Regions from separate parts of the Arthrobacter sp. NyZ413 genome, predicted to be linked through region 3. Evidence: riboswitches for the same ligand, from Rfam matches in the RefSeq annotation. Region 3 holds a riboswitch; each other region holds the start of a gene.

Region 1 (3,242 bases), 1.2 Mb from region 3:
CGGCTGGATCGCCCTGCACGCCGGCATGGCCTCCGGCGCCCACGCGATCCTCATCCCGGAACAAAAGGTCAGCATCGAACAAATCTCCAAATGGGTCCAGGAAGCCCACGACCGCGGACGCGCACCCCTCGTGGTCGTAGCCGAAGGCTTCGTGCCGGACCACATGGAAGCGCCCCATTCCGAACGCGGCCTGGACACCTTCGGCCGCCCGCGCCTCGGCGGCATCGCCGACCAGTTGGCTCCGGAGATCGAGGCCCGCACCGGCATCGAAACCCGTGCCACGATCCTGGGACACATCCAACGCGGCGGCGTCCCCTCGGCCTTCGACCGGGTCCTCGCCACCCGCCTCGGCATGGCCGCCATCGACTCGGTGGTCGAAGGCCGGTGGGGCAATATGGTTTCCCTCAAGGGCACGGATATTGAGCATGTTGCCTTCGAATCGGCTTTGGGCAAGCTCAAGACCGTCCCCCAGCACCGCTACGACGAAGCCGCCGTCCTCTTCGGCTAGGAATACTGCCTGTCAGTAACGCGGCCTGAGCTGGCAGCGCCACTCGGCCGGCCGGCGTCGGAACGTGGCGGTGAGGCTGTGCCTGCAGACGCGGCCGTGCCAACCGGACGAGTGTGGCCGATGCCAACCCATCCTCATAGCAGCGCTCCCGACGCGGCGCTCAAGATCGACGCCAAGCCGTCGGTGGAGTCAGTGGGTGCCGGAGTCGAGGCGATGCTGCTCTGGTCTGAGGGCCGCGGCTTCGAATGGCCGGGAGGGTTGGGGGAACCCGGATCGCTCGGCGTCGGAGTGGGGGTTGAAGGATCCGTGGGGCTCGGCGTCGGCCTCGGATACCGCGGCCCGGACGTGCCGGGGTCGGATGGCGTCGGGCTCGGAACAACCGGTTGCGCGGGATCGGCGGGCGCCGGCACGGCCGGAACAGCGGGTGCCGGCACCGCGGGAACGATCGGCGCGAGGCTCGGCGGAAGTGCCGACGGGGTCACGCCCGGCACCTGGATACGGATGGGCGGGGTGGCTACCCGCTCCGAACCGCTGCTGGAAGATGAGCCTTGCGCGGGATGGTTCGCCTCGGCGGATTGACTCGCGTTGGTGGCCTTGGACGTCGCGGTCGGTGTCGTCGTCGTGCCGGGGGTGGTGCTCGCGCCCGTGGACGGGGCTGCGTTCTCCGGCGAGTTCTGGTCTCCGGTGTCGCCGGAATCCTGGGTCTGGCTATCCGTATTGAACAGCGGCAATTCAAGCGCGTGACCGATCGAACTTGCCGTCAGGACGAGGCCGACGGCGCCCGCCACTACCGCCATCCGCTGGCTCATGGCCTTGAAGTTCGCTGCCTTCTTCAGGACGGCGTGCGGTTCCTTGCTGAACGACGAGCCCGAGAACGACGCCGGGGCGATGCTGCTGCGGACCGGAGCGGTTGTGGACTCTGCCGCCGCCACGGGGAGCGGCACCGTCGGGGGTCCTGGCGTGGTGGACGCGGCAGGCGCCTGGCCCGCTTCGGCGGCCCTCTTGCGCTCAGCGGCCCGGGCGGCCGCGCGCGTGGTGGGTGCCGCCGTCGTACTTTCGAAAGAAGTAGCGGGAACCGAAGGTGCGCTCGGTTCGGCCCGACGGCGACCGCTTGGCTTGGTGGGTCCGGCCGGATTTTGGGCGCGGCGCGGCTGATCCATGGTTGGGGACATGGTGGTTGCCTCTCTACGCCTGCGAGGTTAGCTGTCGGGTTCGGACGAGGCCGTCCGGCCGCTGGGCGGCTTCACCCCGAGGGCCCATGGAGGGTAGGCCCGGAGACTGTGGGTCCCCCGTCTCTGCCGCGGGTCTGGCGGATTCCGGGTTGCGGCAGAGCTCGGCGTCAGCCCGGAAGCGCCCCAGTTGGGGAATGGAGCGCCCTTCGACCGTACAGGAGGCTGGAGGCAAAGTCACATTTAGGTAACGGGATGGTTACTGGAATCCGCGCAAGGCTAGCTTTCCATGCCGGCATGCGGGTAGAACAGGGTCGTATGGAGCTGCCAGTGATGCCGCCGATCCCGCCCATGCTCGCCAAGCCTGTTCCCTCGATCCCTGACGTAGGGCACTTCGAGCCGAAATGGGATGGCTTCCGGACAATCGTTTTCAAGGATGGCGACGAGATCATCCTTGGCAGCCGCAACGAACGCCCGATGACAAGGTACTTCCCCGAGCTCATCGACGCCCTGCGCCTGAACCTTCCGCCCAAATGCGTGGTCGACGGCGAGATCGTCCTGATCTCGGGCACCCGCCTTGACTTCGAAGGGCTTCAGCAGCGGATCCATCCGGCCGAGAGCCGGGTGCGGCTGCTCGCGAAAAACACGCCAGCGTCATTCATTGCCTTCGACATCCTCGCGCTGGACGACCAGAACCTCATGGACCGGCCCTTCGCCGAGCGGCGCGCCGCCCTCGAGGGCGCGTTGGCGGGGGCGAAGGCGCCTGTTTTCGTCACGCCCGCCGTCCAGGAATTGAGCCGGGCCCAAGAGTGGTTCGCGCTCCTTGAAGGAGCAGGGCTCGACGGCGTGCTGTCCAAACCGCTCGACGGAACCTACCAGCCGAACAAGCGGGTCATGTTCAAGACCAAGCACGAGCGGACGGCGGACTGCGTGGTGGCGGGATTCCGCTGGCACAAAACGGCCAAGGTGGTCGGGTCGATGTTGCTGGGCCTCTACGATGACGGAGGACGGTTGCAGCACGTGGGCGTTGTGGCTTCCTTCCCCATGGCGCGACGCCAAAGCCTGGTGGCCGAACTCGAGCCGTACCAGACCGGGCTTGGCGAACATCCTTGGGGAGATTGGGCGGGGCAAGGTTCAGGTTCCTCCGCCTCCCGGATGCCTGGCGGGCCCAGCCGGTGGAGCGCCGGCAAGGACTTTTCCTTCGTGCCGCTCCGCCCGGAACTCGTGGTCGAGGTGGCGTACGACTTCATGGAAGGCGACCGATTCCGGCATACCACCCAGTTCCGCCGCTGGCGCCCGGACCGCGAGCCGGAAAGCTGCACTTACGCGCAGTTGGAGGTATCAGCCGATTATGACCTTGGGGAGGTCCTGCCGCTGCGTTGACCTACCCTTCGTGTCCCTGGTCCGGGTTCACCGAGGCCGCGGACTCTTCCTGGGAACGCTTTTGTTTGTCCAGCCAGGCCATGACGTCCGCGAGCCGGATGCGCCGGTGCGTTCCGCGGTATTCCACCGGGATTTCGCCGCGATCCGTCATGTTGCGCAGATAGGTGTGCGATATTCCGGCG
Region 2 (3,242 bases), 390 kb from region 3:
CCATGGCCCTCCTGGTAGCTATCTGCAGCGCGGTGGGCATCGTCAGCTACGCCTCCATGGACGTGTTCCTCACCCGGCAGCTCGACGAGCAATTGGCCCAGGCGTCCCATGGCCGGCCACCCATTGGCGATCCGTCCGGAAGGCCGGACCCGTTGGATGCCCGCGGCCAAAGCATCGGAACGCTGAACGCCCGGATCCTTGGCGGTCAGGTGAGCAGTGCGGGTTTCCTTTCTTCGGACGCCACGCGCAGCGCCCTGTCTCCGAGCGATGCGGCGATCCTCCTGGCGCTCCCGGCTAATGGGCGGCCCGTGGATCGGACCTTGTCCAACGGCGGCTACCGGCTGGTCGCCACCCCGACGCCGTATGGCGATGTGAGCATCACGGGCCTGCCGCTCGCGGCGAAGGAAAGCACCGAAGCCTCCCTCGTGTGGACCATGGTCATCGTGTCCCTGGCCGGGCTCATGCTGATCGGGCTTGCCGGAACCGTGCTGATCCGGCGCACCATGCGTCCCCTTGAGCAGCTTTCCGACGTCGCCACGAAGGTATCGAAACTACCCCTCGACGCCGGTGAGGTGGCCCTCGCGGTCCGCGTTCCGGCGTCGGCGGCCCACCCGGGCACCGAAGTGGGCAGCGTTGGCCACGCGTTGAACCTCATGCTGGACAACGTCTCGAACGCTTTGGAGGCGCGCCAGCAAAGCGAGACGAAGGTGCGCCAATTCGTGGCCGACGCTTCGCACGAACTTCGCACGCCCCTCACGGCCATTCGCGGGTACACCGAGTTGCTGCGGATGACCGAGACCTTTACCGAAGACGGGCGCAAATCCCTGGGCCGCGTCCAAAGCCAGTCCGAACGCATGACCACCCTGGTGGAGGACCTCCTGCTGCTGGCCAGGCTGGATGAAGGTAAGGCACCCGAATTCACCGAGGTGGACCTGACCCAGCTGGTAATAGAAACCGTCAGTGACGAGAAAGTGATGGCGCCGGAGCACGTGTGGCAACTGAAGCTGCCCGACGAACCCATCACGGTCCGCGGCGACACCACGCAATTGCACCAGGTCCTGGCCAACCTGCTTTCCAACGCCCGCAAGCATACGGAGTCCGGGACCACGGTTGTCACGGGTGTGATGCGCTCGGCCGATGGCAGCGCGGTGGTCACTGTCACCGATAACGGACCCGGCATCCCGCCCGAATTCGTCAGCAGGATCTTCTCGCGCTTCGCCCGCGCCGACGCCGCGCGTTCGGGTTCCGAGGGCACGTCCGGCCTTGGGCTGTCCATTGTGGAATCGATCGTCCAAGCCCACGGGGGTACCGTGGAAGTGGTCTCGCGGCCCGGCCGGACCGAGTTCGCGGTGCGCCTTCCGGCGCTGAGGCCCGCCATGGCCTGAAAGGCCATCGAAAAAGTACGACTGCGGTGCGCGTCGCGCGCAACTCGACGCACCGGCGTCGTGATCTCTTGTTACCTAAATGTGACTTAAGCGGAAACCTCCTGTACCGTCGAATAGGTGCGCCGGTTACATACGGCCACCGCCGGGCAGGCGCCGAGCTCTGCCCCTCTCCGGCGCTCCAACACTGCAGGCAGAGACGGGGGACCCAGGTCTCCGGGCAAGCGCTCTTGTTGAGCCGGCCCTAGGGGTGAAGCCGCAACGCCACGATTCTCGATGGCAACGGCCGGATGACCTCATCCGAATCCGACAGCTAACTCCGCAGGCGTCGAGAGGCAATCAACCATGTCTGATTCCAGGAATCAGTCGCGCTCTGTTGCGCGCCACCGCGGCGAATATGCCCGGAATAACAAGTCACGTTCCACCCTGAAGCGAGCTGCCGCCAACCTCGGTCCGGGCCAGCGCATGGCGGTCGTCGCCAGCGTTGTCGCGGTATTCCTCGGCGCCGGCGCCGCCAGCCAAGCCGGGGCATTCGGCGGCCAGGACATGAGCCGCACGGCCGAATCGCAAACGGCCACGGCAACAGCCAGCCCAAGCGCCACCGCGAGCGCCAAGCCGAGCCCTTCCGCGTCGCCGAGCAAGGCTCCCACCCCGTCGAAGTCCGCTGCTCCAGTTGCCGCGCCTGCGCCTGCCGCACCCGCGCCCGCCGCACCGGCAGCACCTGCCCCGGCAGCTCCCGCTGCACCTGCCGCCCCCGTTGTCCCGGTTGCCGTCGACGATCCCGCGGGTGCCCAGGCTTACGCCGCAAGCATCCTGCCCTCCTACGGTTGGGGCCCGGGCGAAATGTCGGCCTTGATCACCCTGTGGAACAAGGAATCGGACTGGCGCACCACGGCCGTCAACTCTTCGAGCGGCGCTTACGGCATTGGGCAGTCTTTGCCCGGCGACAAGATGGCTTCGGAGGGCGCCGATTGGCAGACCAACTACCAGACCCAGATCCGCTGGGGCCTGAACTACATCAAGGAACGGTACGGTTCGCCGTCCGCGGCGTGGGCATTCCACCTCGTCAACAACTGGTACTGAAACCGCTTTGCGTTGAGGTCCGTCCCTCCCGGGATGGACCTCAACGTGGTTAACGGGTATCCCCCGACTTCCACAGGTGCGTCACAGGTTCCGCCTAAAGCCTTCAAATTCGGACGCGCGAACCTTGATACATGACGCTCATCGAACCCACCACAGGAACCCATAAGGACCCCGCGGTGGTGCCGCCGGGCCTTCCCGACAACCGGACCATGACCAGTGTGCGGCGCGGCCCGGTAGACATCCGCAGTGCCGTACCCGTCCTCGATGTCACCATCCCGGTATTCAACGAGGAACGCGACCTCGAAGAATGCGTGCGCAGGCTCCACGGCCATTTGCGCGATTCCTTCCCGCATGGCTTCCGCATCACGGTGGCGGACAACGCCAGCACGGACAACACCCTGAAGATCGCCGAGCGCGTGGCCAGGGAATTGCCGGAGCTCGTGGTTGTCCACTTGGCGGAAAAGGGGCGAGGCAATGCCTTGCGCAAGGTGTGGCTCGCTTCGCCGTCGCCCGTCCTGGCCTACATGGACGTGGATCTTTCCACCGACCTCGCAGCTCTCGCGCCGCTCCTGGCGCCCCTGATTTCCGGCCACTCGGACCTCGCGATCGGCACGCGGCTGACGCGTAACTCGCGGGTTGTCCGCGGGCCGAAGCGCGAATTCATCTCGCGCAGCTACAACCTGATGCTGCACTCCTTCATGGGTGCCCGCTTCAGCGACGCGCAGTGCGGCTTCAAGGCGATCCGCGCCGATGTGGCCCAGCGGATCCTCCCGCACA
Region 3 (3,242 bases):
AGGTTTCTCAAGCTCTTTGATTTGCCAGATTGTCCCGGTGGGTGGCGCGGGAGTGAACCTCAGCTTCCAGCCCATCTCGGCCGGTGTGTGGTCACTCTTGGCGTTGTTGCACCGCAGGCACGCCGCCACGAGGTTTTCCCAGGAATCCGCGCCGCCCCTGGATTTGGGGTGGACGTGGTCAATAGTGTGGGCTGCTTTCCCGCAATAGGCGCAACGGTGTCCGTCGCGGCGCAGCACGCCGCGGCGAGTGACCGCCGTGATCCGGTTGTACCTTGGGCGGATGTAGCGATTGAGAAGAATCACGGAGGGTCGTCCGAGAATCTCCTGTGGCCCGACGACAGGCTCGTCGCCTTCGGCCACTACGCTCGCTTTTCCCGTAAGCACAAGGACCAGCGCCCGGCGGAAGGTTACTACCGCCAGCGGTTCATATCCAGCATTCAGAACGAGTGTGCGCATGCACGTACCTCTTCACGGCCGCACCCGTCAGGGGCGCGAGGGCCGGCTGCCCTCTGCATGTACGGGCTGTGGATCGACATGACAAGAGTAAGCATTCAATTGCCAAATCAACGAATCCACAGGCCGGTTCCGGAAGACTGTAGGGCAATGTTCACGTGCCGGACATGCGGCGGGCACGGGGAGGGGAACCCGTGACGGCGCGATTAAAGACAATGTCCCCGCTGCCGAAAGGCAGCGGGGACATTGTAAAAAACTGATTAGCCGCCGACGCGGATGAAGACCGGGCCCGAACCAACGTTGACGCTGTACAGGGCGGTGGTGCCACCGTTCCAGCCACCGTGGACAGCCATGCCGTTACCGACGTAGACAGCGATGTGGGCCATGCCCATGCCGCCGTTCTGGTAGTAGACGAGGTCGCCCGGCTGAGCTTCAGCGGCGCTGACCGTGCGGCCAAGGGAAAGGTAGTCTGCCGGCCAGCCGTGGAAGTGGATACCGACGGCAGCGAGTGCGTTGGTGGCCAGGGCGGTGCAGTCCTGGGCAACGCCGAGCTGTGCGTAGGCAGCGGCGGCAATTGCTGCGCCCTGGCCGCTGGCAAGCTTCGCGGCAGGGGAAGGAGTGGAAACTGCCAGGGTTGCCGTGACGCCGCCGGTGGTGGCGGCCGGAGCGTCGGTCTGCGTCGCGGGAGTTGCTTCCTGGACGGCTACCGGAGCCTGGGCGACAGGAGCGGCTTCGGTGGAAACAACCGGGCGCTCGTACTTGATGGCAACCGAGGAGTCGGCCGCGATGCTGGCTTGGGCGACGGACTGGACTTCCAGCGTGGAGGTCGCAGTGGATTCGCGGGGGACGTTGGTTTCGGCAGCGTTTGCTGCGATACCGCTGGTAAGGACCAGTCCGGACGCAGCCGCGATAACGGCTGCCTGACGGCCTACGCCACCGGCGTTGCTGCCGACCGTCTTTGCGATAACGGCAAGCGAGTTGGTCTTAGTGACCGCGGCACGGTGGCGCGCAAGAGTAGAGCGTGAAGACACGTGAAAGGCCTCTCCCTATGCCCGCGAGGTAAGCTGTCGGATTCGGATGGGAGTCATCCGGCCGCACGCTCTTCCTTCCGGAATCGCGCACGACTTAACCCCAAGGCCATCCGTGAAGATGACCAAAAGTGGGTCCCCCGCCTCTGCCAGACGATGTTTTGCGAACGGAGACCCGGGCAGTGGCAGAGCTAGGCAATCCACCCGGGTGCATCAACTCTCTAAAAGTTGATGCGAGTTAGACGGTACAGGAGTTTGGAGCGAAAGTCACATTCAGGTCACGGAGCGTGACAATCATGCGATAGACGACCATCGGATTGGCTAGAGCCAGCCCATTGGGTCAACGACATCGCCGTTGACCATCACTTCAAAATGCAGGTGGCAACCGGTGGAGGCGCCTGTGGTTCCGCTCAAGGCGACGACGTCTCCGCGGCTGACCGCCTGGCCCACCTTGACGTTGAACGCCGACAAATGGTTGTACGTCGTTTCCAGACCGTTACCGTGATCCACCACAACGCGGTTTCCTCCGCCATAAGGGTGCCAGCCGGCGAACGTTACCTTCCCGGCCGCAGCGGCGTGCACGGGGGTCCCGCACTGGGCCACGAAGTCCTGGCCACGGTGGAATTCCCCCACGGCACCCGTAATGGGATTCACGCGGTAGCCGAACGGCGACGACGCGACCAAGGTGTCCAAAGGGGCACCCAGGGTGCCCTTTGAAGAAGAAGCCTGGATTGAGCCGACCGATTGCGCGCTCAAGAGCTGCTTGAGCCGGCTGTCCGGGTCCGCCGTCGTCGAAACCGCGGCCCGGCTGAAGTCGATGGTGGCGCTGGCGGACGCTGGAATCTCGGGCTGCGTCCCAACGGCGGACGAGGCCTGGCCCGATTCTGACGTAGCAGTCAGGGCACCGGTGCCCGGCATCGTGACGGTCAGGACGAGGCCCGTGACCGCGAGGGCCACGCCAGCCTTTTGGCCCACTCCGCTGGCTGCGGCAAACTCGGCCATTTGACGCAAGGGGCCCTTGCGTCGGCGCACTTCGCGCTGCGAATCCCGAGGGCGGCCTTGCGGCGGAACGTGCGCGGTTCGCAGCTCAGCAGTAGGCACGGACGCGCGTCTGCGGCCCCTGGTGGTCTGCGTGCTCAAGATTTTCCTCTCTAACAAGCCTGCGAAGTTAGCTGTCGGATTCGGGTCAGAGAGTTCGAAGACCCGGTCCGCGTAGAGGAGCACCGAACGCGGGCAGCCCGGTCAAGGGTCCCGTGATTTGCTCTCCGCTGCGGACTTCACCCCAAGGCTGCATTTCGGCAACCGCTGATGGTTCCCCCGCTTCTGCCAGTGAATGGACTAATCCAGCTGATCCGCTGGCAGAACTAGGCTCCGGATCAGGTAACGCTTTGGTATCGGCGCTAGTGGTTAACTATAGGGGATTAACCCCTGTAGTAATAATTTCGTTATCTTTCCGGAAGCGGTCCGGCGAGCGCTCTGGCGAGTAGCCCGGCGAAGGTCCTGCAGGCGCGCTAAGCCACCGTGACAAAGACGTGCGAAGCTACCTCCGGCGGCAGTTCGAGGGCGCCGTCGATGTTGGGAACGCGGACCGAAATGTATTCGCCGACGCGCTCCAGGGAAACCCTGGCCCCGGGCCGGATTCCGCCCTCGTCCAGCTGGACCAGCAACTCCGGTTCCACCTGGATGGGCTCGGCCAGGCGGCTGACCGTAACGCGGTTGTCCGGAGAGTAGTCGTCCATGGCGTCCAGGAGGTTGACAACG

The links. A riboswitch is a leader RNA that binds a small molecule or an ion and turns the genes downstream of it on or off. The one in region 3 is predicted to bind cyclic di-AMP.
Region 1: another riboswitch for cyclic di-AMP. It lies ahead of ABCW42_RS19325 (hypothetical protein); the one in region 3 lies ahead of ABCW42_RS04590 (NlpC/P60 family protein).
Region 2: another riboswitch for cyclic di-AMP. It lies ahead of ABCW42_RS02700 (hypothetical protein); the one in region 3 lies ahead of ABCW42_RS04590 (NlpC/P60 family protein).

Annotation. Positions count from the first base shown of each region.
Region 1 covers NZ_CP155434.1:4,139,613-4,142,854, reverse strand. The annotation lists gene ABCW42_RS19330 (6-phosphofructokinase) at 1-508, shown strand, start outside; gene ABCW42_RS19325 (hypothetical protein) at 643-1,680, opposite strand; cyclic di-AMP (ydaO/yuaA leader) riboswitch at 1,685-1,830, opposite strand; gene ABCW42_RS19320 (ATP-dependent DNA ligase) at 1,996-3,060, shown strand; gene ABCW42_RS19315 (helix-turn-helix domain-containing protein) at 3,062-3,242, opposite strand, start outside.
Region 2 covers NZ_CP155434.1:548,348-551,589, reverse strand. The annotation lists gene ABCW42_RS02705 (HAMP domain-containing sensor histidine kinase) at 1-1,385, shown strand, start outside; cyclic di-AMP (ydaO/yuaA leader) riboswitch at 1,550-1,724, shown strand; gene ABCW42_RS02700 (hypothetical protein) at 1,728-2,465, shown strand; gene ABCW42_RS02695 (glycosyltransferase) at 2,597-3,242, shown strand, end outside.
Region 3 covers NZ_CP155434.1:941,578-944,819, reverse strand. The annotation lists gene ABCW42_RS04595 (HNH endonuclease) at 1-456, opposite strand, end outside; gene ABCW42_RS04590 (NlpC/P60 family protein) at 714-1,484, opposite strand; cyclic di-AMP (ydaO/yuaA leader) riboswitch at 1,489-1,657, opposite strand; gene ABCW42_RS04585 (M23 family metallopeptidase) at 1,803-2,621, opposite strand; cyclic di-AMP (ydaO/yuaA leader) riboswitch at 2,624-2,840, opposite strand; gene ABCW42_RS04580 (metal-dependent transcriptional regulator) at 2,993-3,242, opposite strand, start outside.